DNA from 3 places in the Silvimonas iriomotensis genome. Region 1 is predicted to be linked to each of the others. Evidence: predicted binding sites of a transcription regulator. Region 1 holds the regulator's gene; each other region holds the start of a gene.
What was found. Region 1 encodes FNR, which switches genes on or off when oxygen is low (the NO sensors DNR and NnrR bind a similar motif). Its sites were predicted from a motif close to TTGATNNNNATCAA; they were not measured.
Positions count from the first base shown of each region.

Region 2: the regulator FNR is predicted to act here: its motif matches at 3,996-4,009, upstream of IEX57_RS15050 (phosphoketolase family protein).
Region 3: the regulator FNR is predicted to act here: its motif matches at 7,409-7,422, upstream of IEX57_RS18710 (ribonucleoside triphosphate reductase).

Region 1 covers NZ_BMLX01000001.1:1,124,613-1,135,417, forward strand. The annotation lists gene IEX57_RS04960 (PrkA family serine protein kinase) at 1-1,874, opposite strand, end outside; gene IEX57_RS04965 (sensor domain-containing diguanylate cyclase) at 2,331-3,299, opposite strand; gene IEX57_RS04970 (hypothetical protein) at 3,299-3,913, opposite strand; gene IEX57_RS04975 (response regulator) at 3,910-4,278, opposite strand; gene IEX57_RS04980 (sulfite exporter TauE/SafE family protein) at 4,359-5,093, opposite strand; gene hemN (oxygen-independent coproporphyrinogen III oxidase) at 5,131-6,528, opposite strand; gene fnr (fumarate/nitrate reduction transcriptional regulator Fnr) at 6,746-7,492, shown strand; gene IEX57_RS04995 (hypothetical protein) at 7,505-8,200, shown strand; gene IEX57_RS05000 (phasin family protein) at 8,285-8,848, opposite strand; gene IEX57_RS05005 (putative motility protein) at 9,019-9,252, opposite strand; gene dnaE (DNA polymerase III subunit alpha) at 9,380-10,805, shown strand, end outside.
Region 2 covers NZ_BMLX01000004.1:113,673-124,477, reverse strand. The annotation lists gene IEX57_RS15070 (IS3 family transposase) at 1-531, opposite strand, end outside; gene IEX57_RS15065 (hypothetical protein) at 736-1,581, shown strand; gene IEX57_RS15060 (VOC family protein) at 1,742-2,161, shown strand; gene IEX57_RS15055 (sodium:proton antiporter) at 2,370-3,773, shown strand; gene IEX57_RS15050 (phosphoketolase family protein) at 4,119-6,506, shown strand; gene IEX57_RS15045 (inositol monophosphatase family protein) at 6,697-7,494, shown strand; gene IEX57_RS15040 (Gfo/Idh/MocA family protein) at 7,478-8,470, opposite strand; gene metW (methionine biosynthesis protein MetW) at 8,648-9,244, opposite strand; gene metX (homoserine O-succinyltransferase MetX) at 9,241-10,380, opposite strand; gene msbA (lipid A export permease/ATP-binding protein MsbA) at 10,433-10,805, opposite strand, start outside.
Region 3 covers NZ_BMLX01000007.1:113,402-124,206, forward strand. The annotation lists gene ubiT (ubiquinone anaerobic biosynthesis accessory factor UbiT) at 1-185, shown strand, start outside; gene IEX57_RS18665 (thiol:disulfide interchange protein DsbA/DsbL) at 290-964, opposite strand; gene IEX57_RS18670 (SPOR domain-containing protein) at 1,085-1,702, opposite strand; gene argH (argininosuccinate lyase) at 2,099-3,484, shown strand; gene IEX57_RS18680 (GNAT family N-acetyltransferase) at 3,559-4,020, shown strand; gene IEX57_RS18685 (NUDIX hydrolase) at 4,078-4,692, shown strand; gene IEX57_RS18690 (pyridoxine 5'-phosphate synthase) at 4,775-5,515, shown strand; gene IEX57_RS18695 (MOSC domain-containing protein) at 5,523-6,065, shown strand; gene IEX57_RS18700 (hydrolase) at 6,122-6,694, opposite strand; gene IEX57_RS18705 (TetR/AcrR family transcriptional regulator) at 6,772-7,374, shown strand; gene IEX57_RS18710 (ribonucleoside triphosphate reductase) at 7,495-9,495, shown strand; gene nrdD (anaerobic ribonucleoside-triphosphate reductase) at 9,580-9,768, shown strand; gene IEX57_RS18720 (anaerobic ribonucleoside-triphosphate reductase activating protein) at 9,765-10,490, shown strand; gene IEX57_RS18725 (NAD(P)H-dependent flavin oxidoreductase) at 10,633-10,805, shown strand, end outside.

The DNA.
Region 1 (10,805 bases):
TGCTTGGGCGTATAGCCCTTGGTCACCATGCGGTTCACAAAGTCCTCGTGCTTTTTCTGATCCTCTGCGCTGGCCTTGGCATTGAAAGAGATCACCGGCAACAACTCTTCGGTGTTGGAGAACATCTTCTTCTCGATCACCGTGCGCAGCTTCTCGTAACTGGTCCAGGCCGGGTTCTTGCCGTTGTTGCTGGCGCGCGCCCGCAGCACAAAGTTGACGATCTCGTTGCGGAAGTCCTTCGGGTTGGATATCCCCGCCGGTTTCTCGATCTTCTCCAGTTCGTTGTTGAGCGAATTGCGGTCAAAGCTCTCGCCGGTATCCGGGTCGCGGTATTCCTGATCCTGAATCCAGTAGTCGGCAAAGGTCACGTAGCGATCAAAAATGTTCTGGCCGTATTCCGAATAGCTTTCCAGGTATGCGGTCTGGATTTCCTTGCCGATGAACTCGACATACTTGGGCGCCAGATATTCTTTGATGTACGCGATGTAATGTTGTTCCTGCTCCTGCGGGAACTGCTCGCGTTCAACCTGCTGCTCCAGCACATACAACAGGTGCACCGGATTGGCCGCCACTTCCTGGTGATCAAAGTTGAACACGCGCGAGAGAATCTTGAAGGCAAAGCGCGTCGAGAGCCCGTTCATGCCCTCGTCCACCCCGGCGAAGTCACGGTACTCCTGCATGGATTTGGCTTTGGGGTCGACGTCCTTGAGGTTCTCGCCGTCGTACACCAGCATCTTGGAGAACAAACTGGAGTTTTCCGGCTCTTTCAGACGCGAGAGCACGGCAAACTGCGCCATCATCTTGAGCGTGCCCGGTGCGCATGGCGCGGCCGAGAGCGAAGAGTTGCGCAACAGCTTGTCGTAGATGCGTGTTTCCTCAGACACGCGCAGGCAGTACGGCACCTTGACGATGTAAATCCGGTCAAGGAAGGCCTCGTTGTTCTTGTTGTTGCGGAACTGTTTCCATTCGCTCTCGTTGGAGTGCGCCAGGATAATCCCTTCAAACGGGATCGCGCCAAAACCTTCCGTCCCCTTGAAATTGCCTTCCTGGGTGGCCGTCAGCAACGGGTGCAGCACCTTGATCGGCGCCTTGAACATTTCCACAAACTCAAGCAGGCCCTGGTTCGCCAGGCACAAGCCGCCAGAGTAGCTATATGCGTCCGGGTCATCCTGCGCGTATTTTTCCAGCTTGCGGATATCCACCTTGCCCACCAGCGACGAGATATCCTGGTTGTTCTCGTCACCCGGCTCAGTCTTGGCGATACCGATCTGCCGCAGCACCGATGGATAGCGTTTGACCACGCGAAACTGGTTGATGTCGCCGTTGTACTCATGCAGCCGCTTGACCGCCCACGGGCTGGGAATCGTCTTCAGATAGCGTTCCGGAATCCCGTACTGCTCTCTGAGAATTTCGCCATCCTCTTCGGCGTTGAACAAGCCCAGCGGGGACTCGTTCACCGGCGAGCCCTTGATGCAATAGAACGGTACGCGCTCCATCAGTTCTTTGAGTTTTTCAGCAATGGACGACTTGCCGCCACCCACCGGCCCCAGCAGATAAAGAATCTGTTTCTTCTCTTCCAGCCCTTGCGCCGCATGCCGGAAATAAGCCACCACCTGTTCGATGACTTCTTCCATGCCGTAAAACTCGCGGAACGCCGGGTAAAGCCGCATGACCTTGTTCTGGAAAATGCGTGACATGCGCGAGTCCAGACGGGTATCCACCATCTCGGGCTCGCCAATCGCCATCAGCATGCGCTCAGGCGCGGTGGCGTATACCGACGGGTCTTGCCGGCACAGCTCCAGGTATTCCTTCAGGGTGAGTTCTTCTTCGCGGGTGCGCTCGTATCGCGAGGCATAGTGATTGAACACGTCCATGACGCATCTCCAGCTTTGTTGGATGGGATACGGCTGCCACGCGTCGCCAGGTGGGGTTTGAGTGAGGAAATTCAAAACAGCAAGGGGCGGCGCTGGACAACGGGAAGGCATCGCGCCCTCTCGCTTACTGTTATAGACGAGCCCGTTCCGGCGTGACGGCGGTTTCTTGATATGAACGTTATCTGAATTACCAAACTGATGATCCAGTTTGGTGACCAATGGCGGAACTGCTTGATCTGACAGGAAAATACCAACGCGTGCCCTGTTACATGCGCTTGCAAAAAATTTTTTGCGGTCCGCAGTGGGCCAAATGCAACAGTCGCACCGACGCCCGGGTGCAGCCCTGCTGCAGTGCCGCAGCCCAGGCTCACCCGCCGCAGATGAGGGACAAAACGATCAGATAGATCAGATAGATCAGATACAAAGGAGAGGAAAACCAGAAACCCGGCGCGCGCATTAGCCCGCGCCCAGTTCCTTGTCGACCATTTGCGCGCTGTAGAACGTCACCCGATTGCGGCCGGCGCGCTTGGAGGCATACAGCGCCAGATCGGCCTGCGTCTTCACCCGCTCGACCTTGGGTGCGCCCACTTCGTAAGTCGCCACGCCCAGGCTGCCGGTCACGTTGATCGGTACTTCGTTGTACAGAATCGGCGTGGCCGCAATGGCTTTGCGGATACGTTCGGCGGCGGCCACCGCACCTTCGCGACCGGTTTGCGGCAGCATCAGCAAAAACTCTTCGCCCCCATAGCGCCCGAACACGTCGGTATCACGCAGCACGTCGCGCACCCGCGCGACCACCTCGCACAACACCTCGTCACCACCCAGGTGACCATGGGTATCGTTGATCTGTTTGAAGTGGTCCAGATCAAGCAGGATGACGCTGAAGGTCTCGGCCTGGTAACGTTCGACCCTGCCGATTTCTTCGAGCAGGCGCGCTTCGGTAAAGCGGCGGTTGTACACGCCGGTGAGACCATCGCGGCTGGAGCTTTCTTCCAGCTTGGCCATGGCCTGTTTGAGCATGCTCTGGTAGACCGCCACATCGGTCACGTCATTGACGGTCACCGCAACTGCGCTGATTTCGCCATCGGCCTCACGCACGGGCATGAAGGTGCAGTTTTGCTGCATGAAATCAATGCCACCCGTGATTGGACGGTTGTGGCGGAACGGGAACAGCCAGGGGCGCTGCTCCCAGGAAGTAAACGCAAAATTGTGCAGCATGAACACGCTGTCGACTTTTTTGCTCAGCCACTTTTGCGGCAAATCGGGGAACAACTCGAACAGATTGCGGCCGATGGCCTGATCCGCGCTGATGCCGCTGTGGTCCGCCATAAAGCGGTTCCACAGCAACAGGTTGTATTCCCGATCGAGTGCAAAGATACCTACGCCGATCTCACTGACGATGAAATTGCGCAATGTCTCCAGCATCAGATGCTTTCCATGAACGCATCCAGCGCCTTTTTCAGTTGCGAGATCGATTCTTCCGGCATCAAGGTCAAAAGGTGGCAGGTGAAATCGCGGATTTCCAGCGTGAAGCGCACCTGGATCAGCAAGGCGTAATCCCAGGTCAGCTGATCAGGATTGATCAAGCGGTCCACCTCGGCGTTCTCTGCAATGATGGTCGGCGGCGAATACGACAGCGGCGACACCAGCAGATCAGCAATCCCGTTCAGACAGGCACCGACCAGCACGTTGCCGACATCCAGCAAGAGTTCGCGCTCGGTCGCCTGGCCAACTTCGTCCTCGTAACCCATCAGGTCGGCAAGGTTGCGGCAGCCACGTTCGTCATAGATCACCATGGCTTCGCCACGCAGCGTGCCAGAGAACGACTGGCGCACGGCGGTGACAGCCAGTTCGCGCCCGACCGTCTGCGCGATGGTGCCCGAGATATTGCCGGCATCGGCCAGCGAAATACCCGGCACCGACAAATGGACAAAGCTGCCCATCAACTGGGCCAGCAGCGCGCCGGCGCGGCCCATGGCAATGTTGGTGATTTCCTGCAGCGCGTCGCGCTGATCTTCCGTCAAGGCAATAACAGTCATAGCTTGATTCCGTACTCGCGCAACACCGCCTCAATACTGGCCGGATCAACCGGCTTTTTGACGAAGGCTGCAGCGCCCAGGGCGCGTACGCGCTCGCGCGCCAACGTTTGCACATCTGCGGTTACAACAACCACAAAGGAATTCAAACCTTCTTTTTGCAGGGTTTCCAGCACGGCATAGCCGTCCATGTCCGGCATGGTCAGATCCAGAAACATCACGTCGGCCTTGCCCGCGCGATAGGCCGCGACCGCCTCGTTGCCATTACTGGCCTGCGTGATTTCCACGTCCCACGTGGGGGGCAAAGCTTTGATCAGCATCTTGCGTGCTATGGATGAATCGTCGACGACAAGTATCGGCGTTGGCATGCGGCATTCCGGGCTATTCAACGAGGCAAAAGGCCTAAGCTGACAGATTTTAGTGAAGTTATCTCGCCCTGAATAGTCTCTCAAAGCACCATATGACTAAATAGCAGCACTGAAAGCAGCCGATATATGCCAAATGCAATAAAGAGCAACCCTGCCAACACCCTGACAAATCGCTTTCTTATCCACTGCAAAATCCGGCCTGCGGCCTGCCCCATCAACAACAGGTTTGGCAGCGTACCCAGCCCGAATGCCAGCATTATCAAGGCGCCCTGCCCGACCCCGCCAGAGGACAAAGCTGACAAGCTGGCCGTATAAACCAGACCACAGGGCAACCATCCCCAGAGCGCCCCCACGATCAGCGTGTCAGGCCAGCGCCTGACTGGTAAGCGACGACGCAAAACCGGTTGCAAAAATCGCCACACGGGCCGACCAACGGTTTCGATATGCACAATCCAGGAAAACCAGCCGGCCAGATACAGCCCGACGCCAATCAGCAACAGGTTGGCCAGCACATAGAGCACCAGCTTGATGGACTGCAGGGAAACAAGAAACGGCAGCGCGCCAAGCGCCCCGGCCAGCGCGCCGATGAGCGTATAGCCGGCAAGGCGGCCAAGATTGAAACCCAGGTGATAACGCAGGCGCGGGCCGGGTGGCAATTGCAAGCTGAACGCGGCAACGACGCCGCCGCACATGCCAAAGCAATGTCCGCCGCCCAGAAAGCCTGCCAGCAAGAACGCAAAAACGTCGAAGTCGTGCAAGGATGATCCCGCTAGGAAAAGCACGCCAGACCCAGCCACCAGAACGGCGACAGACAAGCGGCAAGCTTACCGCAAAACCTGGCAGATCAATGCATCAGACAAGGCGGGAGTAGCGCGCGGCGGTAGTTTTCTCACGCAAGTGGCGATCAAACACCATAGCAATGGAGCGGATCAGCATGCGTCCCTTGGGCGTAACCTCGATGCCTTCGGGCGAAATGATCAGCAAGTCATCGCGCATCATGGCGTCCAGCACCGCCAGTTCAGGCGCAAAGTAGGTTTTGAAATCCACCAGCCAGGCGGTTTCGACCTGCCCGAAGTCCAGATTGAAGCGACACATCAGCCCCTGAATGACCGATCGCCGCAACAGATCATCGCGGTTCAGCTCGTACCCCCGCACGATGGGCAGGATGTCTTCATCCAGCATGGCGTAGTACTGTTCGATCTCTTTGGCGTTCTGGAAATAACCGGCGCCCACTTTGCCAATACCGGAAACGCCAAATGCCAATAAATCAGATTCCGCCCAGGTTGAATAACCCTGGAAATTGCGCTGCAAAGTGCCACGCCTTTGCGCTACGGCCAGATCATCATCCGGCAATGCAAAATGATCCATACCGATATAGACATATCCGGCCTCGGTAAGCCGCTCAATTGCAGATTGCAGGATATCGAGTTTTTCTGATGCCCCCGGCAATGCACTGGCATCCATTTGCCGTTGTGTTTTGAATCTTTCAGGCAAATGCGCATAATTATAAAGCGCAAGTCGGTCTGGCCTGATTGCCAGAACCCGGTCGATTGTGCGCAACACACTTTGCACCGACTGGAACGGCAAGCCGTAGATCAGATCAATGCTGACCGAGCGGAAACCCATGCTGCGCGCGGCGTCGATCACCATACGGGTTTGCGCTTCGCTCTGCACGCGGTTCACGGCGCGCTGCACGCGCTCGTCAAAATCCTGCACGCCAACACTCATGCGGTTAAAACCGGCCTGGGCCAGGAGGCTGATTTTGGCGGGCTGCAATTTGCGCGGATCAATTTCGATCGAATATTCGCCATTTGGCAAAATATGGAAATTCTTATTGATTTCTGAAATCAAATCGGCAAGTTGTGCTTCCGGCAAAAAAGTAGGTGTACCACCGCCAAAATGAATCTGGCCAACCTTCATGGTATATGGCAATATATTTGCCAGCAGCCGAATTTCTTTTTTAAGATATTCGACATATTCAACTGCCCTGCTTTCATTTTTGGTGATGATCTTGTTACAGGCGCAGTAGTAGCAGACGGTATTGCAAAAAGGCAGATGAAAATACAGCGATGCCGGGCGGTCTGCCTCCCCCACGCGGGACTGCTGCAGCGACGCGGCATAGGCGTCGACACTCAGCGGACCAAAGCGGTCAGCAGTGGGATATGAGGTGTAGCGAGGCCCCTGGCCATCGTAGCGTTCGACAAGGGGGCGATCGAACTCGACTTGCTGGATGTAGGCGGCTGTATGCATTTGTCCTGCCCTGAAAATTCAGGGTAAACAGTTTGCCTCCACCCTGGAGATATTTACTTGATACAGATCAAAGCAAATCGCATGATGCTCGCATCTACTTCGCACATGTAATTAATAGATGCCCTCAGCGACCGACCGTTTCTGACAGACCAGCCCCAACCGTGACTTTGGCTCTGGCCTGCAGGCAATTATCTGAAGTCCAAGTGGAAAAACAACCATGCTCTCACCTATCCAGTTACGTGAAACCGGTCTCAAGCAATTGCGCCATGCCTGCTCCAGTTGCAGCCTGCGCGAACTGTGCCTGCCTGTCGGGCTCTCTCCCGATGAAATGCGTCAGGTCGACCAGCTTGTCAGCCAGGGCCGCCCGATCAAGCGGGGCGAAGCGCTCTATCGGGCCGGCGAACCGTTTCACTCGCTTTACGCTGTGCGCCTGGGTTTTTTCAAGACCAGTGTTGTCTCTGAAGATGGCCGGGAGCAGGTCACGGGCTTTCACATGAACGGTGAACTGATCGGCATGGATGCCATCAGCACCGAGCACCACACCTGCGATGCGGTGGCACTGGAAGACAGCGAAGTGTGCGAGTTGCCATTCAATGAAATGGAAAACATGTCGCGCCGCATTCCCTCGCTGCAGCGCCACCTGTACCGCCTGATGAGCCGCGAGATCGTCCGCGATCATGGCGTCATGCTGTTGCTGGGCAACATGAAGGCTGAGGAGCGCATTGCGGCATTCCTGCTGAACCTGTCACAACGTTTTGCCTTGCGCGGTTACTCGCAGCACAGTTTTCATTTGCGCATGACGCGTGAAGAAATCGGCAGCTATCTGGGCCTGAAACTGGAAACCGTCAGCCGCACCTTGTCACGCTTCCAGGACCAGGGTTTACTGCGGGTACAGAACCGTTTGATTGAACTCAAAGACATCGAAGGCCTGAAGCAGTTGATGAATAGCTGCCAGGGCAACTGACCCCGCGCCCCCATGATCGCCCAGCTCTGCCTGATTGCCCCTGCCGCACAAGCCTCTGCCGTACTTGAACGCCTGGGACAGGCCGGGCTGGGGCTGCCTGTATTCCCGGCGGAGGCGGCGGCAGCGCTTCCGCCCGCCCCCACGGCAGACAGCACGCTGGTGCTGATCAATCCGGGCAATATGGCTGCTTACCAGCAACACTTGGCCGTTGCCCGGCAAGGTGGCTGGCGCCTTCTGGACCTGGCGGTCAATCTGCACAATCCGTTTGGTAAAACCATGGGCTGGATGGTTGCCGCGGGTGGCAACCATGATGATTTCGCCCTGGCCACGCCGGTACTGGATGCGCTGGCGCCGCCGTTTCCCAAAGCCTGGCTTCACGCCGGCGGCCCTGGGGCCGGTGCTTTTCTGAACAGCATTGCCAGCGGCTGGCTGGCGCAGTCTGAATCTGTCTGGCAATGGTTGCTGCATGCCTTGCAGCAACCGGGTGCCAGTTCGTTTGATCTGCAATCCTGGCAAACGCTGATCGACCACAGCCTGACGCACCTGCAAGACGATGCCCGCAGCTATCTGGCCATTGATACCGGGCCGTTCCAGCCCTGGTTTGCCGATCAATGCGCCCTGCTACTCAACCCGCTGACCCGTGAATCCCCGGCCCGCCAACTGGCCAACTGGTTCCTGGCCGCGCAGGCGGTCAACCCCAAACCCTGACTCACACAGTGTCGGCCCAAATAAAAAACGGCCCCTTATGAAGGGGCCGTTAACGCAATCGGCAGATATGCGCTAGTAAACAGGTCAGGCAGCAGCGGCCTTGCGGCGATTGGCTGCAGCGGTAGAGCTGGCCTTGTTGATGTTCTGCACGGTCGCAGCCAGCCACTCTTCGCTTTGCTTGCGGGTTGCGGCGATCGCGGAATCGTACACATCAAACGTGGTGGCCACGCCTTGACGCAGGCTCTTCACACCTGCGGCACCGGCCGGATATTGTTCAGCCAGCTTGTCCAGACCAGCCAGTACTTCTTCGCTGGTTTGCTTCAGATGTTTTTCCACCAGTTCACCCAGTTCTTTCTGGGTGGCATGGGCAATGCCCACGGCTTCGCGCCAGGCGGCGGTGGTTTTTTCGGTCACGGGTTCGACCAGTTCGCGCTGAACGGCCAGCGCTTCATTCGCGTCCTTGGCACCAGCAAGGGACTTGGCAGCGTGCTCGTTGTCAGACAACAGTGCACGGGCAAAACCCAGTTGCACCGCCCAGAGGCGCTCTGTACCGGTCAGGACGGTACGGGCAAAACCCAGAGACTGTTCGATCCCGACTTGTTGAGCGCGGGAAAACTCTTCGGCGAAACGGTTGGTACCAAGCGTCATGATTTTTCCTAAGTGGTTGTGCAATGCAACATTTGAGGGCATTCTGGCAGAATGCATTCATATGTCAACCTTATTTTGTGCAATGCATCAGAAAAATCCAGCACGAAAAAAAACGACCTGACGGTCGTTTTTTTATAAACAGGATCAAACAGTTGTTTGATTTGCAGGCTTTACGCTTTGACGTCCACGCTGTTACCCAGGTTGGACGGATTGTTGTACTGCGGCACTGGCGGCAGCGCCTGCAACAGGCTAAGGGCCGCAGAAGCTTGCGCGTCATTGGCTTTTTTCATGACGGCCACGTTGATCGAATTGGCGTTGGCGGCGGGTTGCAGCACCGTGGCGTTGAGCTGGTTCATGCTCTGATTCACCGCGTTGCTTTGACTGCTGACTGCACTTGCATCCATAAGGCTGAAGACTCCTCTATAGGAATCAACACCTTAACCTGGAATTTATTACAAATGCAAGTTAGTCCGCCCACACTGTTCAACGCGCGCCTGCCTCTGTCTTGATTAGCAGTGATAGAATTTGCGGATGAATACCCCTGCCTTTATCCATCTCCGCCTTCACTCCGAATTCTCTGTGACCGACGGCATTGTCCGTATTGACGATGCGGTCAGCCAGGCCAAAAAGCTGGGCATGCCAGCCCTGGCTGTTTCGGATCTGATGAACCTGTTTGGCATGGTCAAGCTGTACAAAGCCTGCCGCAACACCGGCCTGAAGCCCATCGTCGCGCTGGATTGCTGGATAGAGAACCATGATGATCGCGACAAACCCACGCGCGTGTTGTTTGTTGCCCGCAACCGTGACGGTTACGGCCGTCTGTGCGAACTCCTCACCCGCGCCTACCTGGAAAACCAGTATCGTGGCCGCGCTGAACTGAAAAAAGAATGGCTGGACAGCGGCGACAACACGGGCTTGATGTGCCTGTCTGGCGCGCACCAGGGCGAAATCGGCCAGGCCATCCTGAATGGCAACATGGCCGGCGCCATTGAACTGGCCCGCTGGTGGCACGATCACTTTCCTGGTGCGTTCTATCTGGAACTGCAACGCAGCGGCCGCCCGGAGTGCGAAGCGTCGGTGCAGGGTCATCTGGATATCGCGTCCGAACTGGATTTGCCAGTTGTTGCGACACACCCCATCCAGTTCATGGACCCGGACGACTTCAAGGCGCACGAAGCCCGTACATGTATTTCTGAAGGCTACGTGATGGCCGACAAGCGCCGGCCGCGCAACTTCACCGAAGAACAGTATTTCAAGACGCCTGACGAAATGCAGGCGCTGTTTGCCGACCTCCCCGAGGCGCTGGCCAACACGGTCACGCTGGCGCAGCGCTGCAACGTGAATATCGTGCTGGGCAAGAACTTCCTGCCGCTGTTCCCGACGCCCGATGGCATGACGCTGGATGACTTCCTGGTGCATCAGGCCAAGGACGGCCTGGAAATGCGTCTGGCGCAGTTGTACCCGGACGAAGCCAGACGCGACGCCGAACGCCCGCGCTACCAGGAACGCCTCAAGTTCGAGACCGATACCATCATCCAGATGGGCTTCCCGGGCTACTTTCTGATCGTGGCGGACTTTATCGTCTGGGCCAAGCACAACGGCTGCCCGGTCGGGCCGGGCCGGGGGTCGGGCGCGGGTTCGCTGGTGGCCTATTCGCTGGGCATTACCGACATTGACCCCACCGAATACGCCCTGCTGTTCGAGCGCTTCCTGAACCCGGAACGGGTCTCGATGCCTGACTTCGATATCGACTTTTGTCAGGACAACCGCTGGCGCGTGATTGAGTATGTGCGCGGCAAATACGGCGCCGAGGCCGTCAGCCAGATCGCCACCTTCGGGACCATGGCCGCCAAGGCGGTGGTGCGCGACGTTGGCCGCGTGCTGGATCTGTCTTATATGTTTGTCGATGGCCTGTCCAAGCTCATCCCGGCCGCACCGGGCAAGCAATACAGCCTGG
Region 2 (10,805 bases), on a different contig from region 1:
CTCCGATACGGGTGTCTTCTGGCGTTTCATGGATGCGGGATCCTCCCGACCGAGTAACTGGTTCTTCCAGTTGTAGAGCATCGGCCTGCTCACGCCTGCCTTTTGAGCAACCCGGCTCGCACTTTCTTCTCGGGTGCACAATGCAATGACGGCCGTCTGCCGGACCTCCCGGGATTTCGGAACGCTGCCCGCGACCCGCCCGACAGGGCGTTTGCCGATGTCAGGACATCGTTCTTCAATCCAGGCAACCAGCGTCGCACGGCCAGGATAGCCTAACGCCCTCAAGGTGGCGGCAGCACAGCAGCCATGGCTCAGGTAATGATCGACCGCCACCTGCTTCTGGTCGGCGGAATATTTTGACTGCAAACGCACATAGCCCGTCGGCAGATCCCGGCCCTGTTGATATTCGCGATACCAGGCCTTGAGTGCATTTTTTGTTGGATAACCCAGTGTGCGGATGGTTGCGTTGATGCGCTTGCCCAACTTCAGGTAGAGCTGGACTGCTCGTAACCGGTCTTCGTACGAATACATGAACTCCCCTCCAGGTAGTCCAGGTTTTTGTCCGCACCCCCGGCGGGTCAGGTTTGGGTGCAAATCAACAGTCGGCTTTCATTGCGCTTGCCATAACATCTCCCTGATCATTGTTCCAATGTGGAAGCCGCATCGGAACTTGGATTCAGGAGAAATATGGAGACAAAATACTACCTAGACGGGCTCAAGTCAGAACCTAGGGGCATGACCCATCGATTGCTGAGTGAAGAGGAATACCAGACTTTGCTCGGGGATATGACCATTTTGCGAGGGGCACTTGGACTCGAAACAAAGTATCAGTACCTCATCCGCAACTATGCAACCTTCGAGCGCGAGCTGTTTGACTGCACACTAGATTCGGTTCTCTTCGAAAAGAACGAGTACGCAAGTTTTCATGAAATCAAGGTACGGCTAAATCTGGCTCTGGCTAACTTCCTGTCTACGGCTCGTCTCTATCTTGACCAAGCCCATCGCGATATTCAGCCAGCCCTTGCCGACCCAAAAGAAGCAGCCCGTTTACTTAAACACTTCAGGACTGAACAATACGACAGCCACTTTGCCTACCGCTTCATGGAAGCGCTCCGAAATCACGTCCAACACAATGGGAGCGCCATTCACTTGACGACAAAAACCGTAGAGTGGGTTCGAGTGAAGAATGAAGAAGTAATGGAACAAAGGACCATCATTCAGACGACACGTCAGTCGTTGGCCGAAGATGGGAAATTCAAGGCAGAGGTACTGGACGAAATGGATGATCAGGTGGATCTGAGAAGAAGTGTGCGCCAATACGTAGAGTGCTTAAGTGATATTCAGGCCTCAATGCGGTCCGTTATCAAAGATGCCGTACTGCAAGCAGAAACTCACCTGCAGCAGGTCATCGAAGCTGCTTTGGAGGAAAAAGAAGGTGTAGTACGGGTTATGAAGATAACGGATGGGAATGTCGATGAAGACTATGCGCTCTCCCTTGAGTATGACAAGGTGCGACGTGTTCTTCAGTCAGAATCCGCCTCTCTGCGGAACTTGCCTTTAATGCACATCAGTGGCAGATAGATTGAGGTAAAAACCGGTTGATCTCACTGGCGAGTTGGCGAAAAATTCCTCCAGTCTATTGAATACTCTGAAATTGCATGAATACTCGAGCAGGTTCACAGCAGATGGGCCTGGCTCGTCACAGAACATTGACCGACAAAAACTCCACGGGAAAATAGTTATGAAGTACTTACACACAATGGTTCGTGTAACGGACCTGGAAGCCTCTTTATTTTTCTACCGCGATGCCTTGGGTCTCTTGGAAATTAGTCGCAAAGAGTATGAAAAAGGAAGATTCACGCTTGTTTACCTAGCGGCGCCAGGGGATGAAGAAGCGCAAGTTGAGTTGACTTACAACTGGGACCCAGAAACCTACACCGGGGGTCGCAACTTCGGCCACCTCGCCTACGAAGTGAATGACATCTATGCGACCTGTGCAAAGCTGGAAAGCCTCGGCGTGACAATCTTGCGCCCCCCGCGAGACGGCCGAATGGCGTTCGTGAGATCCCCTGATGGAATTTCAATTGAACTTCTGCAAGGTGGCGAGGCTCTCCCTCCAGCTGAACCTTGGGTTTCCAAGCCCAATATCGGTGCCTGGTAAAATTGTCCATAAATTCCTGTCCATGTGGACTCGACGAGTTATAGCAAAGCTATTGATTTTAAATAAAATTAATTGTCCATATGGGTAGAAATTATGTGTAGCCAGGGTTACAAGATCGAGTTCATCCAGAAAAAGACCTGAGGGTCACTGGATTTGCGAGCCGGGCGGCCTGCCCGGCTTTGTCATGCATATTGATTACTGATTGCTCATGCCACTTCTTTGCAAACGCCTTGTGCCACTGTTGATGATGTTGCCCGCACTCGCCTTTGGCGCAGAGCCTGCGGGGGCCAGCCTGTCGCTGGCATGGACCATTCCGTTTGCCGGCATGTTGTTGTCGATTGCCGTGTTCCCGCTGGTGGCGCCGCATTTGTGGCATGACCATTTCGGCAAGATTGCGGCTTTCTGGATTGCCTTGTTCCTGCTGCCGTTTGCCGCCGTCTTTGGCGTGGATGCCGCCCTGCATAACGTCGTACATGCACTGGTGGGCGAGTACATCCCGTTCATCTTGCTGCTGTTTGCGCTGTATACGATCTCTGGCGGCATTCTGGTCTGGGGCACGCTGCGTGGCTCGCCTGCGCTCAATACCGGTTTGCTGGCACTGGGCACACTGCTGGCGTCTGTCATGGGCACCACGGGTGCGGCCATGCTGCTGATCCGGCCTTTGCTCAAGGCCAATGCGCACCGCCAGCACAATGTTCATGTGGTGGTGTTCTTTATCTTCCTGGTGGCCAATATTGGTGGCGGGCTGACGCCGCTGGGTGATCCACCCCTGTTCCTGGGCTTTTTGCAGGGCGTGACGTTCATGTGGACGGTGCAGCACATGCTGCCGTCCGTGGCGTTTTGCGCGGCTGTTTTGCTCACCTTGTTCTATTTCCTGGATCGCCATTTCTGGAAACGTGACCCCGCCCCGGTCGCCACAGAAAAACCGCAGCCGGTCAAACTCTACGGCACCTGGAACATGCTGCTGATCGCCGGCGTTGTGGGTGCGGTGCTGATGTCCGGGCTGTGGAACAGCGGCGTGCAGATCGACATTTACGGTACAGCGGTTGATCTGCAAAGCCTGGTGCGCGACGCGCTGTTGCTGATGCTGGGGCTGCTTTCATTGTGGCTGACGCCAAAGCAGATTCGCGCCGGCAACGAGTTCAACTGGTTTCCGATCCTGGAAGTCGCCAAGCTGTTTGCGGCCATCTTCATTACCATCGCCCCGGCCATTGCCATTTTGCGCGCCGGGCCTGAAGGCCACCTGTCCGGCCTTGTCAGTCTGGTCAGTAACGAGATGGGGGAACCCGTCAACGGCATGTATTTCTGGATGACGGGCTTGCTGTCGAGCTTTCTGGATAACGCGCCGACCTACCTGGTGTTCTTCAACCTAGCGCATGGCGATGCGGCGCACATGATGGGCCCGTTGGCATCGACCCTGCTGGCGATCTCCATGGGTGCGGTTTTCATGGGTGCCAATACCTATATCGGCAATGCGCCCAACTTCATGGTCAAGGCCATTGCCGAGCAAGGCAAAGTGAAGATGCCCGGCTTCTTTGGTTACATGCTTTGGTCAGGTGCCATTTTGTTGCCGTTGTTCCTGCTGGTCACCCTGATCTTTTTCCACTTCTGATCTGGCGGATCACGCCGCGCCCGGCGCGTGATCCGTTCTGCCCCTTGCCCCGCCTGCCAGGCATATTTCTCAAAATATGCCATGATAATTTTCACGGTACTTTCTTTTCTTCCCTGAATTTACCCGTTGAACCTATCCGGTAACTTTCTCTCTATGTCTCAGAGTTTGTTCTAAGGTTACCCAGTAACTTTGTCACAGTGAGCAAAAGTTCAGCCTGGCGCGTTGATCCAGGTCAGAAGCCGTTCATGTAAACGGCATAAACTGATCGTAACCCGGCAAATGCTTTGCTTCACAAAGACAAGCTGCCTGACCAGTTTTGCAATCACAACCAGAACGAGGTGAACCGTGGCTCAAAAAGCTCTTCCCAAGGACCTCATCGACAAGATGCACGCCTACTGGCGCGCAGCCAATTATCTGTCAGTTGGCCAGATTTACTTGCTCGATAACCCCCTCCTGAAAAAACCCCTCAAGCGCGAGCACGTCAAGCCGCGTCTGCTGGGTCACTGGGGGACGACACCAGGTCTGAACTTTGTTTACGTGCATTTGAACCGCGTCATCAAGGAACGCAGCCTGTCTGTGGCCTATATTGCCGGTCCTGGCCATGGTGGCCCGGGTCTGGTCGCCAATACCTGGCTGGAAGGCACCTACGGCGAGGTTTATCCAAGCATTGGCCAGACCGCAGATGGCATGCAGCGTCTGTTCAAGCAGTTCTCTTTCCCGGGCGGCATTCCGTCGCACGTGGCACCGGAAACCCCGGGCTCCATGCATGAAGGCGGCGAGCTGGGTTATTCGGTTTCTCACGCGTTTGGCGCGGCATTCGATAATCCGAACCTGGTCGTGGCCTGCGTGGTAGGCGATGGCGAAGCCGAAACCGGCCCGCTGGCAACCAGCTGGCACTCCAACAAGTACCTGCACCCGATTGACGACGGTTTTGTGCTGCCGATCCTGCATTTGAACGGCTACAAGATTGCCAACCCGACGCTGCTCTCGCGCATTCCGCATGACGAGCTGCAAAAGCTGTTCGAAGGCTACGGCTACAAGCCGCACTTTGTAGAAGTGGGCAAGGATGTCCATGACTACGCCGATATGCACCAGCGCTTTGCCGCGACGCTCGATACCGTGCTCGACGAGCTGGACGCAATCCGCAAGAACGCGCTCAAGGAACAAAAAGCCGGCAAGCCGCTGACCCGTCCGAAGTGGCCGATGATCATCCTGCGCAGCCCCAAGGGCTGGACTGGCCCGGTTGAAATTGACGGCAAGAAAGTGGAAGACTACTGGCGCAGCCACCAGGTGCCGTTCTCCGACATGACGCCGGAACACGTGAAAAACCTGGAAGACTGGCTCAAGAGCTACAAGCCCAAAGAGCTGTTCACCGATGACGGCGCGCTCAAGGCCGAACTGCAGGAACTCGCCCCCAAGGGTGAACTGCGCATGGGCGCCAACCCGCATGTGCATGGTCAGGTCACGCGTGATCTGAAAATGCCGGACTTCCGCAAATATGCAGTCGAAGTCAAAAAGCCGGGCACCATCAATGCCGAAGCAACCCGCGTCATGGGCAAGTTCCTGCGCGATGTGATGAAGGACAACCTGGACGCGAAGAACTTCCGTATCTTCGGCCCGGATGAAACCGCATCCAATCGCTGGCAAGACGTCTACGATGTGACCGGCAAGCAATGGCAGGCCGATTACAAGCCGGAAGATGCGGACAACGACTTCCTGGCGCAAAACGGCCGCGTGATGGAAATCCTGTCCGAGCACACTTGCCAGGGCTGGTTGGAAGGCTACCTGCTGACAGGCCGTCACGGCTTCTTCAGCTGCTACGAAGCCTTCATCCACGTCATTGATTCCATGTTCAACCAGCACGCCAAGTGGCTGAAAACCACGCGTGACATCCACTGGCGCAAGCAGGTGCCGTCGCTGAACTACCTGCTGACCAGCCACGTGTGGCGGCAGGATCACAACGGCTTCTCGCACCAGGATCCGGGCTTCCTGGATCACGTGGTGAACAAGAAGTCTGAAGTGATCCGGGTGTACCTGCCGGCCGATGCCAACACGCTGCTGTCGGTGACCGACCACTGCCTGCGTTCGCGTCATTATGTGAACGTGGTGGTTGCCGGCAAGCAACCGGCGCTGCAGTACCTGACCATGGATCAGGCCATCAAGCATTGCACCAAGGGCGTCGGCATCTGGGACTGGGCATCCAACGACCAGGGCGCTGAACCTGATGTGGTCGTGGCTTGCGCCGGCGACGTGCCGACCATGGAAGCACTGGCCGCGACCGATCTGCTGCGTCAGCACTTCCCGGATCTGAAGATCCGCTTTGTGAACGTGGTTGACCTGATGACCCTGCAACCGAAGGTGGAACACCCGCACGGTCTGGATGATCACGAGTTCGATTCGGTCTTCACGACCGACAAGCCGATCGTGTTCGCCTTCCACGGCTACCCGTGGCTGATCCACCGCATCACCTATCGCCGCAACGGTCACGACAACCTGCACGTGCGTGGTTATGTCGAAAACGGCACCACCTCCACCCCGTTCGACATGGTGGTGATGAACCAGGTTGACCGCTACTCGCTGGCGATTGACGTGATCGACCGCGTGCCGGAACTCGCCGTCAAGGGCGCCCATGTGCGTCAGAAGTTTGAAGACAAGCTCATTGAACACAAGCATTACATCAATGAGTATGGCGACGACATGCCGGAAGTGCGCGACTGGAAGTGGCCGTACTAAGCCGGTTTACCGGTTTGAAACCACAAACGACCTGCTCCGGCAGGTCGTTTTTTATTGGGCGTCGTCAGCATTGGCCATGACAAAACGCAGCCCGGCTGGAAAACCAGTATTGCGGTGCGGCAAATTCCGACAGTACATTTTGCAGAGCTCGCATACAATCGAGCACTGAGCCACCAAGCCGGAGTGCCCTGTGTCTGACCTGGAACTACTGACCCGCATCTGTGACCTTGCCCGCGACGTCGCCGCGCGCGAAGTCATGCCCCGCTTTCTGAAAGTCGCCAGCGGGCGCAAACACGACGGCAGCACGTTTACCGAAGCAGACCTGGCCAGTCAGGCCGCCCTGGTCAAAGGCCTGCCGGAAATCATCAATTGCCCGGTGCTGGGCGAAGAGATGACCCACGCAGAGCAACTGGCGTTGCTGGAAAACAACCCGGACGGCCTGTGGATTGTCGACCCTATCGATGGCACCACCAACTTCGTGCATGGCTTGCCGTATTTCGCCATTTCCATTGCCTTGATGCGGCAGGGCCGGTCGGCGCTGGGCGTGGTGTATCTGCCAGTGCTTGATGAGTGTTATTACGCGGCCGCAGGCCAGGGCGCGTGGTGCAACGGCGAGCCGCTGCCGCTGATTGCGCCGGATATCAAAACCGGCGATGGCGTGGCGATTGTCGAAACCAAGCATCTGACCGGCCGGTTGCCCAACCGCGTGGTCACCGTCGCGCCGTTCTCCAGCCTGCGCAACTTTGGCGCCTCGACCATTGACTGGTGCTTTCTGGCTGCCGGTCGCGTCGACATCATGCTGCACGGCTCGCAAAAACTGTGGGATTACGCGGCTGGCGCGCTGATCGCCCAGGAAGCCGGCTGCCAGCTGGCGACACTGAATCTGGATGACTACTGGGCCGACCGGGTGATGGCGCGCTCAGCCATTGCTGCGCGCACCCCCGCCCTGTTCGGCCCCTGGCGCGACTGGGTCAGATTGAACCGATAAGCCCGCGCTCGAACGGGTATACGACACCCAGTTCTGCCCGCGCGTGATCCAGCAAGCGGATCATGGCGCGTGAGGTCTCGTGCGACAGGATCGGGCTCTGGCGCTTGCCCTCGCGCAGCAGCTCGCAAAAGTGCGCGGCTTCGTAGTTCAGACCACCGCCTTCGGCCGGCTCGTACAGTTCTACCTTGCGGCCATCGGCGTACACAATCGTGGCGCGCTCCGGGTGCCACCATTTTTCGTGAATCACAATATGGCCGCCGGTGGCGCCGATCATGGCGTCGCCCGAGCCACCAACGCCCAGGCCGCAATATACCTGCGAGAAACCGTCACGATGGCGGCTGTTGATGGCGGCAAAGGTATCCACGCCGCCTTCAACCCTGCCCTGCACCTGCACGTTATCGGCGGCGCCCAGCCAGTCCACAGCCAGGAATACGCCATACACGCCGATATCCAGCAAACCGCCACCTGCCAGTTGCGGATCATACAAACGGCCGCCCGACTGGGCTTCCGGAATTGCGAAACCTGCGCGGGTAAAGCGGATCTGGCCGATCGGGTCTTTTTGCAGGGTCTCGCGCAGCTTGCGGTACAGCGGGTAGAACGGCGGCTTCATGGCTTCCATGAACAGCTTGTCACTGACCGCGGCTTGCGCCAGCACGGCCTCCAGTTCACCCAGACTGATCGCGGCGGGCTTTTCACAGAGCACCGCTTTGCCGGCACTAAGCGCGGCCAGACAGTACTGGGCGTGGCTGTTGTGCGGTGTAGCGATGTAAACGGCATCGATATCGCTGGCCAGCAAGGATTCGAGCGACGCTGCGGCCGTCGCGCCAAATTCTTTGGCAAAGGCAGCGGCTTTGTCTGCGGTGTGATTCCAGACCTGAGCCAGAGCGGCATCAGGCACGAGTTTGAGGCCTTCGGCAAAACGACGGGCAATCCCGCCGGTTCCGATCACGCCAAAGCGTATGGTTTGGGAGGACATGGCACATTCCGTTGACTGGATTTTGTCCGGCCATGATACCCCGCCCGATGTGACGGGCGAACCGGGTAAACACTGGACAGACGGCAAGCGTCAAATTCTGTGCTGCGCGCACCCACAGCACAGCCATAAAAAAGGGCTGCATCCGCAGCCCTTTTGTTCAAGCAGACGCCAGCCAGGTCAGGCTTTGTCGAAGCGCACCAGCGCCAGGCTGCCGCGCAGGTTGGGCAGGAACGAGACTTTTTGGCCCTGATGCATCACCACCTGACCGGTGGTCTTCATGCCCAGTTTGTTCAGCAGCCGGCCGAAGTCATAGATCGTGCACAGGTGGATGTTGGGCGTGTTGTACCACTCATAGGGAATGGTCTCCGACACCGGCATGCGGCCCAGCGCCAGTTGCCAGCGGTTTTCCCAGAAGCCGAAATTGGGAAAGGTGACGATGCCGGTGCGGCCCACGCGCAGCATTTCCAGCAGGATGTTCTCGATGTTGTGCATGGCCTGAATGGTCAGCGACAACACCACATAATCAAACGTGTTGTCCTGGAAGGTGCCAAGGCCGCTTTCCAGGTCAGTCTGGATCACATCGACATGCTTCTCGACGCAAGCGGTTACGCCATCGACATCGATTTCTACGCCGTAACCCTGCACGCGCTTGTTGCCCGACAACCAGGCCAGCAAAGAGCCATCGCCACAACCCAGATCGAGCACGCTGGCGTTGGGGTTGATCCAGTCCGCCACATTTCTGAGGTCAGGGCGCAAAGTCAGATTGTTGCTCATGCGTTCACCTCCGCTGCAACGCGGTTCAGATAGGCCCGCATGATGTTGTGATACGGCGCGTCCTCCATCAGGAAGGCGTCGTGGCCGTGGGCCGATTCAATCTCGGCGTAGCTGACGTGTTTGCGCGCATCCAGCAAGGCTTTGACGATCTCGCGCGAGCGCTCCGGCGCAAAGCGCCAGTCGCTGGTAAATGACACCACCAGGAATTTGGCCAGTGCTTCTTTAAGCGCCGTCGCCAGATCACCGCCGTAATGCCGGGCCGGGTCGAAGTAATCCAGCGCCTTGGTCATCAAGAGATATGTATTGGCGTCGAAAATGTCAGAGAACTTGTCGCCCTGATAGCGCAGATACGATTCGATCTCGAACTCGACATCGTAGCTGTACCGGTACTCGCCACTGCGCAGCAAACGGCCGAATTTCTCGCCCATGCCGTCATCAGACAGATAGGTGATGTGGCCCAGCATGCGCGCCAGGCGCAGGCCGCGGCGCGGTACGGTGTTGTGGGCGTAGAAATCGCCACCGTGAAAATCCGGATCAGTCAGGATGGCCTGGCGGGCGACGTCGTTGAAGGCAATGTTCTGCGCGGTCAGCCGGGGCGCAGAGGCAATCACCAGCGCATGCCGTACGCGCTGCGGGTAGGTGATGGTCCAGCGCAGCGCCTGCATGCCGCCCAGGCTGCCGCCGATAATGGCCGCAAACTGGTGAATGCCCAGCATGTCAGCCAGCCGCGCCTGGGTTTCCACCCAGTCACGCACCAGCACCAGCGGAAAGCGCGAACCGTACGGTGTGCCGGTTTCCGGGTCGATGGACGACGGGCCGGTAGAACCATGACAACCGCCCAGATTGTTGAGGCCAATCACAAAGAAACGGTTGGTATCAATGGGCTTGCCTGGCCCGACCATGTTGTCCCACCAGCCTGGATTCTTGTCGGATTCCTGATAACGGCCAGCCACGTGATGGTGGCCCGACAGCGCATGGCAGATCAGGATGGCGTTGGTGCGGTTCTCGTTGAGCGTGCCGTAGGTTTCATACATCAGCTCGTAGCGCGGCAAGGTCACGCCGCTGGACAAGGCGATGGGCTGATCGAACACGGCCTTCTGGGCTGAGACGATCCCTACGCTTGACGGGTTGGTCATGGTCGGTCCTGTTGGCTAATTCAGGTTTGTTCTTGTTGCGATGTATGCCGGATCAGGCTTTGGCGGCGGACGACGAATCATCCCCGGCAAACTGCGCCGCATGCATGTGGGCGTACTGGCCACCCTTGGTGATCAGCTCGCTATGGTGGCCAGACTCGATGATCTTGCCGTGCTGCATGACAATGATGCGGTCCACGTTTTCAATGGTGGACAAGCGGTGCGCAATCACAATGGTGGTGCGGTTTTTCATCAGGTTTTCCAGCGCAGCCTGCACCTTGCGTTCGGATTCGGTATCCAGCGCGCTGGTGGCTTCATCCAGAATCAGGATCGGCGCATCTTTGTAGATGGCGCGGGCAATGGCCAGGCGCTGGCGCTGACCGCCAGACAGCCGCACGCCGTTTTCGCCCAGAATGCTATCAAACCCT
Region 3 (10,805 bases), on a different contig from region 1:
GCGATTTTGTGGCCATGATGCGGCAAGAGTCAGACCCCGATACGCTGTTCTTCCAGCGCCGTCTGCAGATTGATGGCGATACCGAACTGGGCCTGCATCTGAAGAACCGGCTGGATGCGACCGACTGGGACCAGTTGCTCCGCAGCTTGCCCGGCCCGCTGGCGCAGTGGCTGGGGCCAGCCTGAGCAGACACCCCTGCGCGCTATCCCCATAAACAAAAACGCCTGGCAGCAACCAGGCGTTTTTTTTGGCAGTGGTGCCGGGCAACCGGCACATCATGCAGTCAGTCTTACTTTTTCTTCCTGGTTTCGCCCGTAGCAGCGGCCGGCTTCTTGTTGCCGCGCTCTTTGGCGATCAGCTGGTCAATCACGGTCAGCACGGTACCGTCTTCCTTGCCCACCATGGACGGCGCAGTCACAAACTTGCCGTTGACGATGAAGGTCGGGACGCCATCGATATGGTAGGTATCCACCAGTTGCGCCAGCTTGCCCACTTCAGCGGCAGCAGAGAATGAGGTGTAGGCGGCCTTGAACTTGTTCACGTCAATGCCTTGCTTCTTCACCCAGTCGTACAGGGTTTCTTCGCGGCGCAGTTCAATGCCGTCACGCTGGATGGCGTTGAACACGGCTTGCTGGTACTTGCCGGCAATGCCCATCTGGTTCAGCGCAATGAAAATCTTGGCGTGCGCTTCGATATCGCTGCGGCCTTGCCAGACCACGTGATAACGGATGAAGTTCACATCAGACGGCAGCTTGGCCGCCCATTGTTCAACATACGGCTCAACATGGAAGCAATGCGGGCAGCCGTACCAGAAGAACTCGATCACCTCGATCTTGCCTGGCACCTGCACCGGCACCGGTTGGGCCATCAGCTTGTATTCCGTGCCTTCCTTGATATCGGCTTGGGCTGCAGTCGCGGCGACAAAACCCACAGCCAGCAACAGCGATTTGATCCAGCGAGTCATTGCTAACTTTCCTTTGTGTTTGAGGTGGCAACGACGGCTCAGACCATCGTTACCCGTTCAGATTCAATGCCGGCAAAAATTTTTTTGACCCGTCTTCAACGAAAGACCGGCAAGCCCGGTTTACTGGGCTTTCACCTGGGCGCTGACAATGCCGTTGGCCTTCAGATCAGCCCGGGCCTTGTCCATATCCGACACGCTGGTAAACGGGCCCACGCGCACGCGGTGCCACACGCCCTTGTCCTGGGTTTCCACGGTCTGGATACGCGCTTCAATACCGATCAGCGCCAGCTTGGCCTTCAGGTTGTCGGCTTCCTGTTCGTCCTGGAACGCACCCACTTGCAGGTACGCCCCTTTAGGCGCTTCGACCGTGGCCGGCGGCGTGGCATCGGGCTGAACCGGCTTCTTGCTGGCCGGGGCCTTGTTGTCGCTTTTATCTGACATTGCCGGCAACATTTTGTAAAAATCAAAACGTTCGCCGTCGCTGGCATTTTTGGCCGCAGGGGCAGAAGCAACCGGCGTCACCGTTTGCGGCAGCGGTTGCGCTACGTCCTTACCCTCACCTTGCGGGCGTAAGACTTCTGGCTGATTGGCCACGGTAACCGGCGCGCTGGACACCGCATCAGGCGGCGGCGCCGATACCTTGTTCGCAAACGGATTGGTGCCGCGATTGATATAAAAAGCCACGCCAACGGCCACTGCGACGCCGACCAGTGCACCCAGCACAAGCCCCGTCAACAAAGAACCGCCGCCTCCCCCGCCGCCCCCGCGTGAGGCGTTCCCACTTGATCGGGTGCGTTTCATGTCTCTACTCATGTATTCCTTCTCCGGCGCTTGTCCTCAACGCCTGTCCCGCCAGCCATGCTGACAATTGCGCCAGCCTGGCCGGGTTTTTACCGTAATCCGCAGCGTACCGATTTGCATCCAGGACCGAAAGGCGTTTTTCAGTCGCCAGACGGTTAACGCCGCCCAAAGTGGTGCCAGTGGCGGCAAATGGCCGAATTCTAGCACCCTGTTTCGGGCTTGCCGCAGATAATAAAGGGGAATTTTGCTTCCCAGGAAGGGACGGTGCAGTGCAACAGAAGCGCGACCGTCATATAATCACTCCCCTCTTTTCGTGTTTCCAGGGTTTGCCCAATGCAGGATTCCAAGAAAGCCTGGTCCGGCCGCTTCACCGAACCAGTGTCCGATCTGGTCAAGCGCTACACCGCATCCGTCGATTTCGACAAGCGTATGGCGGAAGTGGATATTCAGGGCTCGCTGGCCCACGCCACCATGCTGCAACGCGCTGGTGTGCTCTCTGCTGACGATCTGCGCGCCATCCAGTCCGGCATGGCAGACATCCTGGACGAAATCCGCCACGGCACGTTTGAATGGTCGCTGGACCTGGAAGACGTGCACATGAACATCGAGCGCCGCCTGACCGAGAAAATCGGTGATGCCGGCAAGCGTCTGCATACCGGCCGCAGCCGTAACGACCAGGTGGCCACCGATATCCGCCTGTACCTGCGCGGCGCCATCGACATGCTGATTGGCCAGGTGCACGACCTGCAATTGTCGCTGCTGGATCTGGCCGAGAAACACGCCGCCACCGTCATGCCGGGCTTTACCCACTTGCAAGTGGCGCAACCGGTGACCTTTGGCCACCACATGCTCGCTTATGTAGAAATGCTGGGCCGCGATGCCGAACGTTTCGCTGACGCCCGCCGCCGCGTCAACCGCATGCCGCTGGGCTCGGCCGCGCTGGCTGGCACCACCTTCCCGGTGGACCGTCACTACACCGCAGAACTGCTCAATTTTGAGGCCGTCTGTGAGAACTCGCTTGATGCCGTCTCGGATCGCGACTTCGCCATCGAGTTCTCCTCTGCCGCCGCGCTGACCATGACGCACCTGTCGCGCCTGTCCGAAGAACTGATCCTGTGGATGAGCCCGCGCTTTGGCTTTATCGACATTGCCGACCGCTTCTGTACCGGCTCGTCGATCATGCCGCAGAAAAAGAACCCGGATGTACCGGAACTGGTGCGGGGCAAGACCGGCCGCGTCAACGGCAACCTGGTCTCGCTGCTGACGCTCATGAAGGGCCAGCCGCTGGCGTACAACAAAGATAACCAGGAAGACAAAGAGCCGCTGTTCGACACCGTCGACACCCTCTCTGACACCCTGCGTATCTACGCCGACATGATGCGCGGCATTACCGTGCGCCCGGAGTGCATGGCCGCCGCCGTCAAGCAGGGCTACGCCACCGCCACCGATCTGGCCGACTACCTGGTCAAGAAGGGTTTGCCGTTCCGCGACGCGCACGAAGCCGTGGCCCTGGCCGTGCGTTACGCCGAAGAAAAGCGCAAGGATCTGTCCGAGCTGCAACTGGTTGAGCTGCAAAGCTTCTCCTCGCTGATTGAATCCGATATCGCTGAAGTGCTCACCGCCGATGGCAGCATCGCCGCGCGTGATCACGTGGGCGGCACCGCGCCCAACCAGGTGCGTATCCAGATCGGCAAATGGCGTCAGCGTCTGGGCGTATAAATACGGCCTGCTTGCGCACACCCGACAGGCCGCCGATGCGGCCTGTTTCTTTTTCTGCGGATAACCTGATCACCATGACAACCGATATCCAGTGGCACTGGTTCCAGTTTGCCGACTTCGACCCCGCCACCTTCTACGCCTACCTCAAGCTGCGCCAGGACGTGTTCGTGATCGAACAGACGTGTATTTACCCCGACCTGGATGATCTGGACCAGCCGTCCTGGCACCTTGTCGGCCGGCGCGAGGGCCGCGTAGTGGCTGCCCTGCGCATTGTGCCGCCTGGCCTGAAATACGCTGAACCGTCGATTGGCCGCGTCGTCGTCGCCGCCGAAGCGCGCAAGGGCGGCATGGGCAAATTGCTGGTGGCCGAGGGCTTGCGCCAGTCTGCTGCACTGTGGCCAGGCCAGGGCAACCGCATCGGCGCACAAGCCCACCTGCAAAAGATGTACGGCGCGCTGGGTTTTGTCACCGTCGGCCAGCAATACGACGAAGACGGCATCCCGCATGTGGATATGCTCTGGCAGCAACCGGCTTGACACACGGCGGCGCGGGTTCGACCATGAACCGGTCTTTCCCTGCCCCCACCTCCCGCCATGTCTACCTCCCGCCTTGAACAAGCCCGCCGCCTGCTCGCCGTTGCCCAGACCGGGCTGGCCTATGGCAAAGACAAGTTTGATATCCAGCGTTTTGAAGAGATTGCCGCCATTGCCCACGCGCAAATGGCAGAGTTGATTGGCGATACCACGGCCGAAGACGTCGCCCGCATCTTCATGCCGGAAGCCGGCTACGCCAATCCCAAGCTCGATGTGCGTGCCGCCGTGTTCAGCGACAACAAGATCCTGCTGGTGCGTGAAATGAGCGATGGCTTGTGGACACTGCCCGGCGGCTGGGCCGATGTCGGCGCCTCTCCTGCCCAGTGCGCCGCGCGCGAGGTGCTGGAAGAAGCCGGTTACGTGGTACGTATCACACGCTTTCTCAAGCTCATCGACATGCTTCTGCATCCGCACCCGGTGATGCCGTTTCATATCTGGAAACTGGTGTTTGAGGGCGAGATCACGGCCCAGGCCAGGCCGGATGGCATCGAAACCGATGGTGTCGCATTCTTTGCCGAAGACGCGTTGCCGCCGCTTTCTTTGGGCCGCATTTTGCCGGAACAGATTGCCCGGCTGTTCGCGCTGCACAGAAACGGCCAGGTCGAATTCGACTAGAACCCGCCCAAAGCCGCGCCCACCATGGACACGCCACGTCAATCAGGCAAAAATGGAGCTTTGGCGAAACCTGCGTTCCGACATGCCCACCCTGCTTAGCGTCAACCTGAACAAGATCGCCCTGATCCGCAATTCACGCGGGCGGGATTACCCCTCGGTCGAGCACTTCGCCCGGATTGCCCTGGATAACGGGGCGCGCGGCGTCACCATCCACCCGCGTCCGGATCAACGCCACGCCCGCAACGCCGACGCCCTGGCCCTGGCGGCGCTGGTCAAGCAATACCCAGGCGCGGAACTGAATATTGAAGGCTATCCATCGCGTGAGTTTCTGGATGTGGTGCTGCAATCGCGCCCGGCCCAGTGCACGCTGGTGCCCGATGAGCCGGGCCAGATCACCTCTGATCATGGCTGGAACATTCGCGAGCGGATGGCATTTCTTAAAGGCGTGGTGGCAGAACTGCAAGCGGCCGGGGTACGTGTGAGCCTGTTTGTGGATCCGGACCCGGAACAAGTGGCCCTGGCGCCACAAACCGGAGCAGACCGCGTCGAGTTGTATACCGAGGATTACGCCGTCAAACACAGCGAAGGCACGCATGCCAGCGTGATCGACCAATACGTGAAAGCCGGTGAAGCCGCAGTCAAAGCCGGCCTGGGGTTGAACGCGGGACATGATCTGAACCTCGTCAACCTGGCCGATTTTCTGGCCGCCGTGCGCGGCGTGGAAGAAGTCTCGATTGGCCACGCCTTGACGGTGGAAGCGCTGGAGCAGGGCTATGCCAGCGTAGTGCGCCAGTACGTGGCCATCTGCAAGGCGGCGGGGTAATCCGCCCATGCAGGCCACGGTCAGCCATGTCAGCCAGAGCCCGGCCCATACCTTCAGCAAGCCCAATGCCGATTGCATCCGCTTGTTGGCCGGCCTGGGCGTAGAAGGCGATGCCCACATGGGCGTTACGGTAAAACACCGCTCCCGCGTGGCCGCGGACCCGACCCAGCCCAATCTGCGCCAGGTGCATTTGATCCAGGGCGAACTGCACGACGAACTGGCCAGTGCCGGTTTTACGCTGCAACCGGGCGAGATGGGCGAAAACATCACCACGCGCGGCATTGATCTGTTGTCGCTGCCGCGCGGCGCGCAATTGCAGATCGGCGCCGGGGTGGTGGTGGAAATCACCGGGCTGCGCAACCCCTGCGGTCAGCTGGATCATCACCGCAAAGGGCTGACAGCGGCGGTCCTGAGCCGTGACGCCGAAGGCAACCTGGTCCGCAAAGCCGGTGTGATGGCCATTGTGCTTGCGGGCGGCGAAGTGCGGCCTGGCGACAGCATCTCCGTCTGCCTGCCGCCGTTACCGCACCACAAACTGGAACGCGTCTGAACGGCAAAAAAAACGGGCGCCAATGCGCCCGTTTTGTATGTGTCCTGTGTGCCCGCTCAGTCGGCCAGTGCCGCCAGCACCTCTGCCGTGCTGCGTACATGCGACAATCGCGGAAAGATCACCTGCATGGCGAAGTTGTGGTGTTCTGCGCTGCCACCACTGCATGCGTCTTCGGCCACCACGGCAGCGTAACCATGCTCCCAGGCCGCGCGCAGCGTCGATTCCACGCCGATATTGGTCGAGATCCCTGCCAGCACGATGGTCTTGATGCCACGGCGGCGCAGTTGCAGATCAAGCTCGGTCCCGTAAAACGCGCCCCACTGACGCTTGACGATCTTGATATCCTGTTCGGTAACGTTCAGTTCGGGGGCAAACGTCATCCAGTTTTCCGGCAGCGCTCTGGCCGGCGCAGCCTGATCGACGGGTTGCTTGAGGGCATCGGCAAAATCATCGGCCCAACCCACACGCACCAGTACCACCGGCGCGTTCAGTTCACGAAAGCGTCTGGCCAGTTGCGCACCATGATCCACCACGGTCTGGGCGGTGTGCGGGCCACCCGCGAACGGCAAGATGCCTTGCTGCAAGTCAATCAGCACCAAGGCAGTTGTTGCTGGATCAAGCTTTACCATGTTGTTTCGCTCCGTCTAATATGTGAGGAACTCCTCACAAAACAGAGTATATGAGGATGGACTCACAAAACGCAAGTATGACCGCCAGAAAACCGCAACGCGAACGTGGACGCCTGCGCGTCGCCGCCTTGCTGGAAGCCGCGGACCAGCTCTTTGCCAGCAAAGGCTACGAGGCCACGACCATGACCGAGATCGCCGCGCAGGCAGGCTCTTCCATTGGTTCGTTGTATCAGTTTTTCCCGACCAAGGAACACGTGGCCGACGCAGTGCTGACCGACCATGCGGCCGATTTGTACCAGCGCATGACCGCGCTGACCCAGCAAGCAGAGCAATGGTCGGTGGCTGAAACCGCGCAAAACCTGTTCTCGGCGCTGATCCAGTTCCGCGCGGCCCACCCGGCCTTTGCCGTGCTGGTCGAAGCCCGTGGCGCGCCGCCGGTGAAAGCCATGGGCGTGCGCCAGAAAATGCGCGAGCACGTGCTCAATATCCTGCGCCTGAAAGCGCCAGAGCGCTCAGACGAGGCACTCATGCCCGTGGCCGTGGTGGTCTTGCAGATCATGAAGGCGGCCGTGGCCCTCAACAGCGAAGAAGACCTGCCCACCCGCCGCCCCGCGCTGGATGAAATGCGCGACATGCTGGCGTTCTGGCTGGTCAACCGCTTGTCCGCAGGGCAGCCGTAAGCCCTGGGTGGGGTAATACTCAACATTCTGAGAATTGACCCCGATCAACACCCCTCAACACGACAAACCCCAATATCTTGTGCTGAAACCCGACCAGACAACAAGATATTGAGGTAAGCCGTGCATAGCCAGCCCATCCACGTCCGCAAACGCGACGGCCGCATTGTCCCTTTTGATGCAGAACGCATCACGCGTGCCCTGCTGGCCGCAGCACAATACAGCGGCGAGTTTGATCTTGCGGCGGCGCAAGCGCTGGGAGACAAGGTCACACGGCGCCTTGCCCAGACCGGCTTGACCAGTCCGGGCATTGAAATCATCCAGGATCATGTGGAAGAAGCCCTGCTGGAACAGGGTTATCTGAAGACCGCGCGGGCATACATCACCTGGCGCAGCCAGCACGCCCGCTTGCGCTCTGACACCCGCACCGTGGTCGATGTTGAGGCCAGCATCAATGAATACCTCAACCAGTCAGACTGGCGCATCAACGCCAATGCCAACCAGGGCTGGAGCCTGGGCGGGCTGATCCTCAATACCAGTGGCAAGGTGATCGCCAACTACTGGCTGAATCATGTTTACCCGCCGGAAATCGGCGCCGCCCACCGCTCTGGCGCCCTCCATATTCATGATCTGGACATGCTCTCGGGCTATTGCGCCGGGTGGTCCCTGCGCCGGCTGCTGCATGAAGGTTTCAACGGCGTCCCGGGCAAGGTGGAAGCCAAAGCGCCCCGGCATATGTCGTCGGCCATTGGCCAGATCGTCAATTTCCTGGGCACTTTGCAAAACGAATGGGCCGGCGCACAGGCGTTTTCCTCGTTCGATACCTATATGGCGCCGTTCGTGCGCGTGGATGAGCTGAGCTACACCCAGGTCAAACAGTACATCCAGGAACTGATCTACAACCTGAACGTGCCCAGCCGCTGGGGCACGCAGACGCCGTTTACCAACCTGACTTTCGACTGGACCTGCCCGGCTGATCTGCGCGAACAGATTCCGTACGTGGGCGGTGTGGAAATGCCGTTTACCTACGGCGAGCTGCAAGCAGAAATGGACATGATCAACCGCGCCTACATCGAAGTCATGATGGAAGGCGATGCGCTGGGCCGCGTGTTCACCTTTCCCATTCCCACCTACAACATCACGCCTGACTTCGACTGGGATCACGCCAATACGGCCTTGCTGTTTGAAATGACGGCCAAATACGGCCTGCCGTATTTCCAGAATTTCCTGAACAGTGATCTGGAGCCACACATGGTGCGATCCATGTGCTGCCGGTTGCAGCTGGATCTGCGAGAACTGCTCAAACGCGGCAATGGCTTGTTTGGCTCTGCCGAACAGACCGGCAGCCTGGGTGTGGTCACGCTGAACTGCGCCCGGATCGGCTATGAATTCCGGGGCGATGAGCCAGGCCTGTTTGCCCGTATCGACGAGCTGATGGACCTGGGCAAACAAAGCCTGGAGATCAAACGCAAGCTGATCCAGCGCCTGATCGATGGCGGGCTTTATCCGTACACCAAGCGCTACCTGGGCACCTTGCGCAATCACTTCAGCACGCTGGGCGTGAATGGCGTCAACGAAATGATCCGCAATTTCACCGGCGACGCGGACGACATCACCACTGCCTACGGTTATGACCTGGCCACACGCTTGATGGATCACATCCGCGACACCATGACGCGCTTCCAGGAGGAAACCGGCCATCTGTACAACCTGGAAGCCACGCCGGCCGAAGGCACCACCTATCGCTTTGCCAAAGAAGACAAACGCCGCTACCCGGACATTCTGCAGGCCGGCACCCCGGAGCAGCCGTATTACACCAACTCCACCCAGTTGCCCGTGGGTTTCACCGACGACCCGTTCGAGGCGCTGGAGCGCCAGGATGCGCTTCAACGCAAGTACACCGGTGGCACCGTGCTGCATCTGTACATGAACGAGGCCATCTCGTCGGCCGATGCCTGCCGCACCCTGGTCCGCCGCGCACTCACGCGCTTCAGGCTGCCGTACATCACCGTGTCGCCCACGTTCTCGATCTGCCCCAAGCACGGCTATCTGAGCGGCCATCACGAGTTCTGCCCCAAGTGCGACCAGGAATTGCTGGCCGCGAAACCGGTTTGCTGCAACTAGCAGCGACGCGGCCGGCGATTGCCACGGAATACCGGCCGCGTTCTTTTTCTACCGCTTGCCCCCGCCATCCCCCGGAGAACCTGCATGAACGATCACGCCACCCAAACCGTCATCCACACCGCAACCCGTGCCAGCGTCGCGCTCAAGCAAGAAGAGCGCACACGCTGCGAAGTCTGGACGCGCGTCATGGGTTACCACCGCCCCGTGTCGGCCTTCAATATTGGCAAGCAAGGTGAATTCAAGGAACGCCAGTTCTTCAAGGAACGGCCATGACCGACGAAGCACATGCCCGCACGCCGCCCAAGCTGGGTGGCGTGGTGCCGTTTTCCAGTTGCGACTATCCGGGCCATCTGGCCTGCGTCGTGTTTATCTCTGGCTGCCCCTGGCGTTGCCATTATTGTCATAACCCGCATCTGCAAAGCCGCCGCAAACAAGCCAGCAGTCCCACCTGGGATGACACGCTGGCCTGGCTGCACGGCCGGCGCGGCTTGCTGGATGCCGTAGTGTTCTGCGGCGGCGAACCGCTGGCGGAATACTGGCTGCCCCACATGATGAAACAAGTGCGGGAGCTGGGTTTCCGGGTTGCCCTGCATACCGGCGGCGCGTATCCGGCGCGGCTCAAGCAATGTCTGCCGCTGCTTGACTGGGTCGGGTTCGACGTCAAAGCCCCCTTCGCCAGTTACGAAGCCGTCACCCAGGTTCGGCACAGCGGCAAATCCGCGCGCGAATCACTGCATTTGCTGATCGAGAGCGGCGTGGAATTCGAATGCCGCACCACCATCCACCCCGCCCTGCATGATGAAACCGCCCTGCTGCAACTGGCCGGCACACTCGCCGTGCAAGGCGTAGAGGATTTCGTGCTGCAGCCGTTCCGCGCCTCAGGTTGTGCCAGCCCGTTGTTGCTGCAACAGGCAATCCCACCGGACTGGCCTGGTGACGCCACCCTGGCGCGCTTGCGGCGCGTGCTGCCGCGCACGTCGATCCGTACGCATTAGTGACATCGCTTTTGGTGATTTGTATACACGGCATCATCTCTGCAATGACGCTTTGATCTGAATCAAAATCAAACCAGAGACAAACCCGCAGACTCCCCGCTCTTAACCAGGAATCGCCATCAAGGCGGGAGACTTTCCCATGCTGCAACATGCTTTCAAACCACTGCTGATCAAAGGCAAAGCCTTGCTCCCTGTCGTGCAGGGCGGCATGGGCGTGGGCATCTCTGCGCACAAACTGGCGGGCGCCGTGGCACAACAAGGCGCCGTCGGCACCATCGCCAGCGTAGACCTGCGCCATCACCATGCCGATCTGAT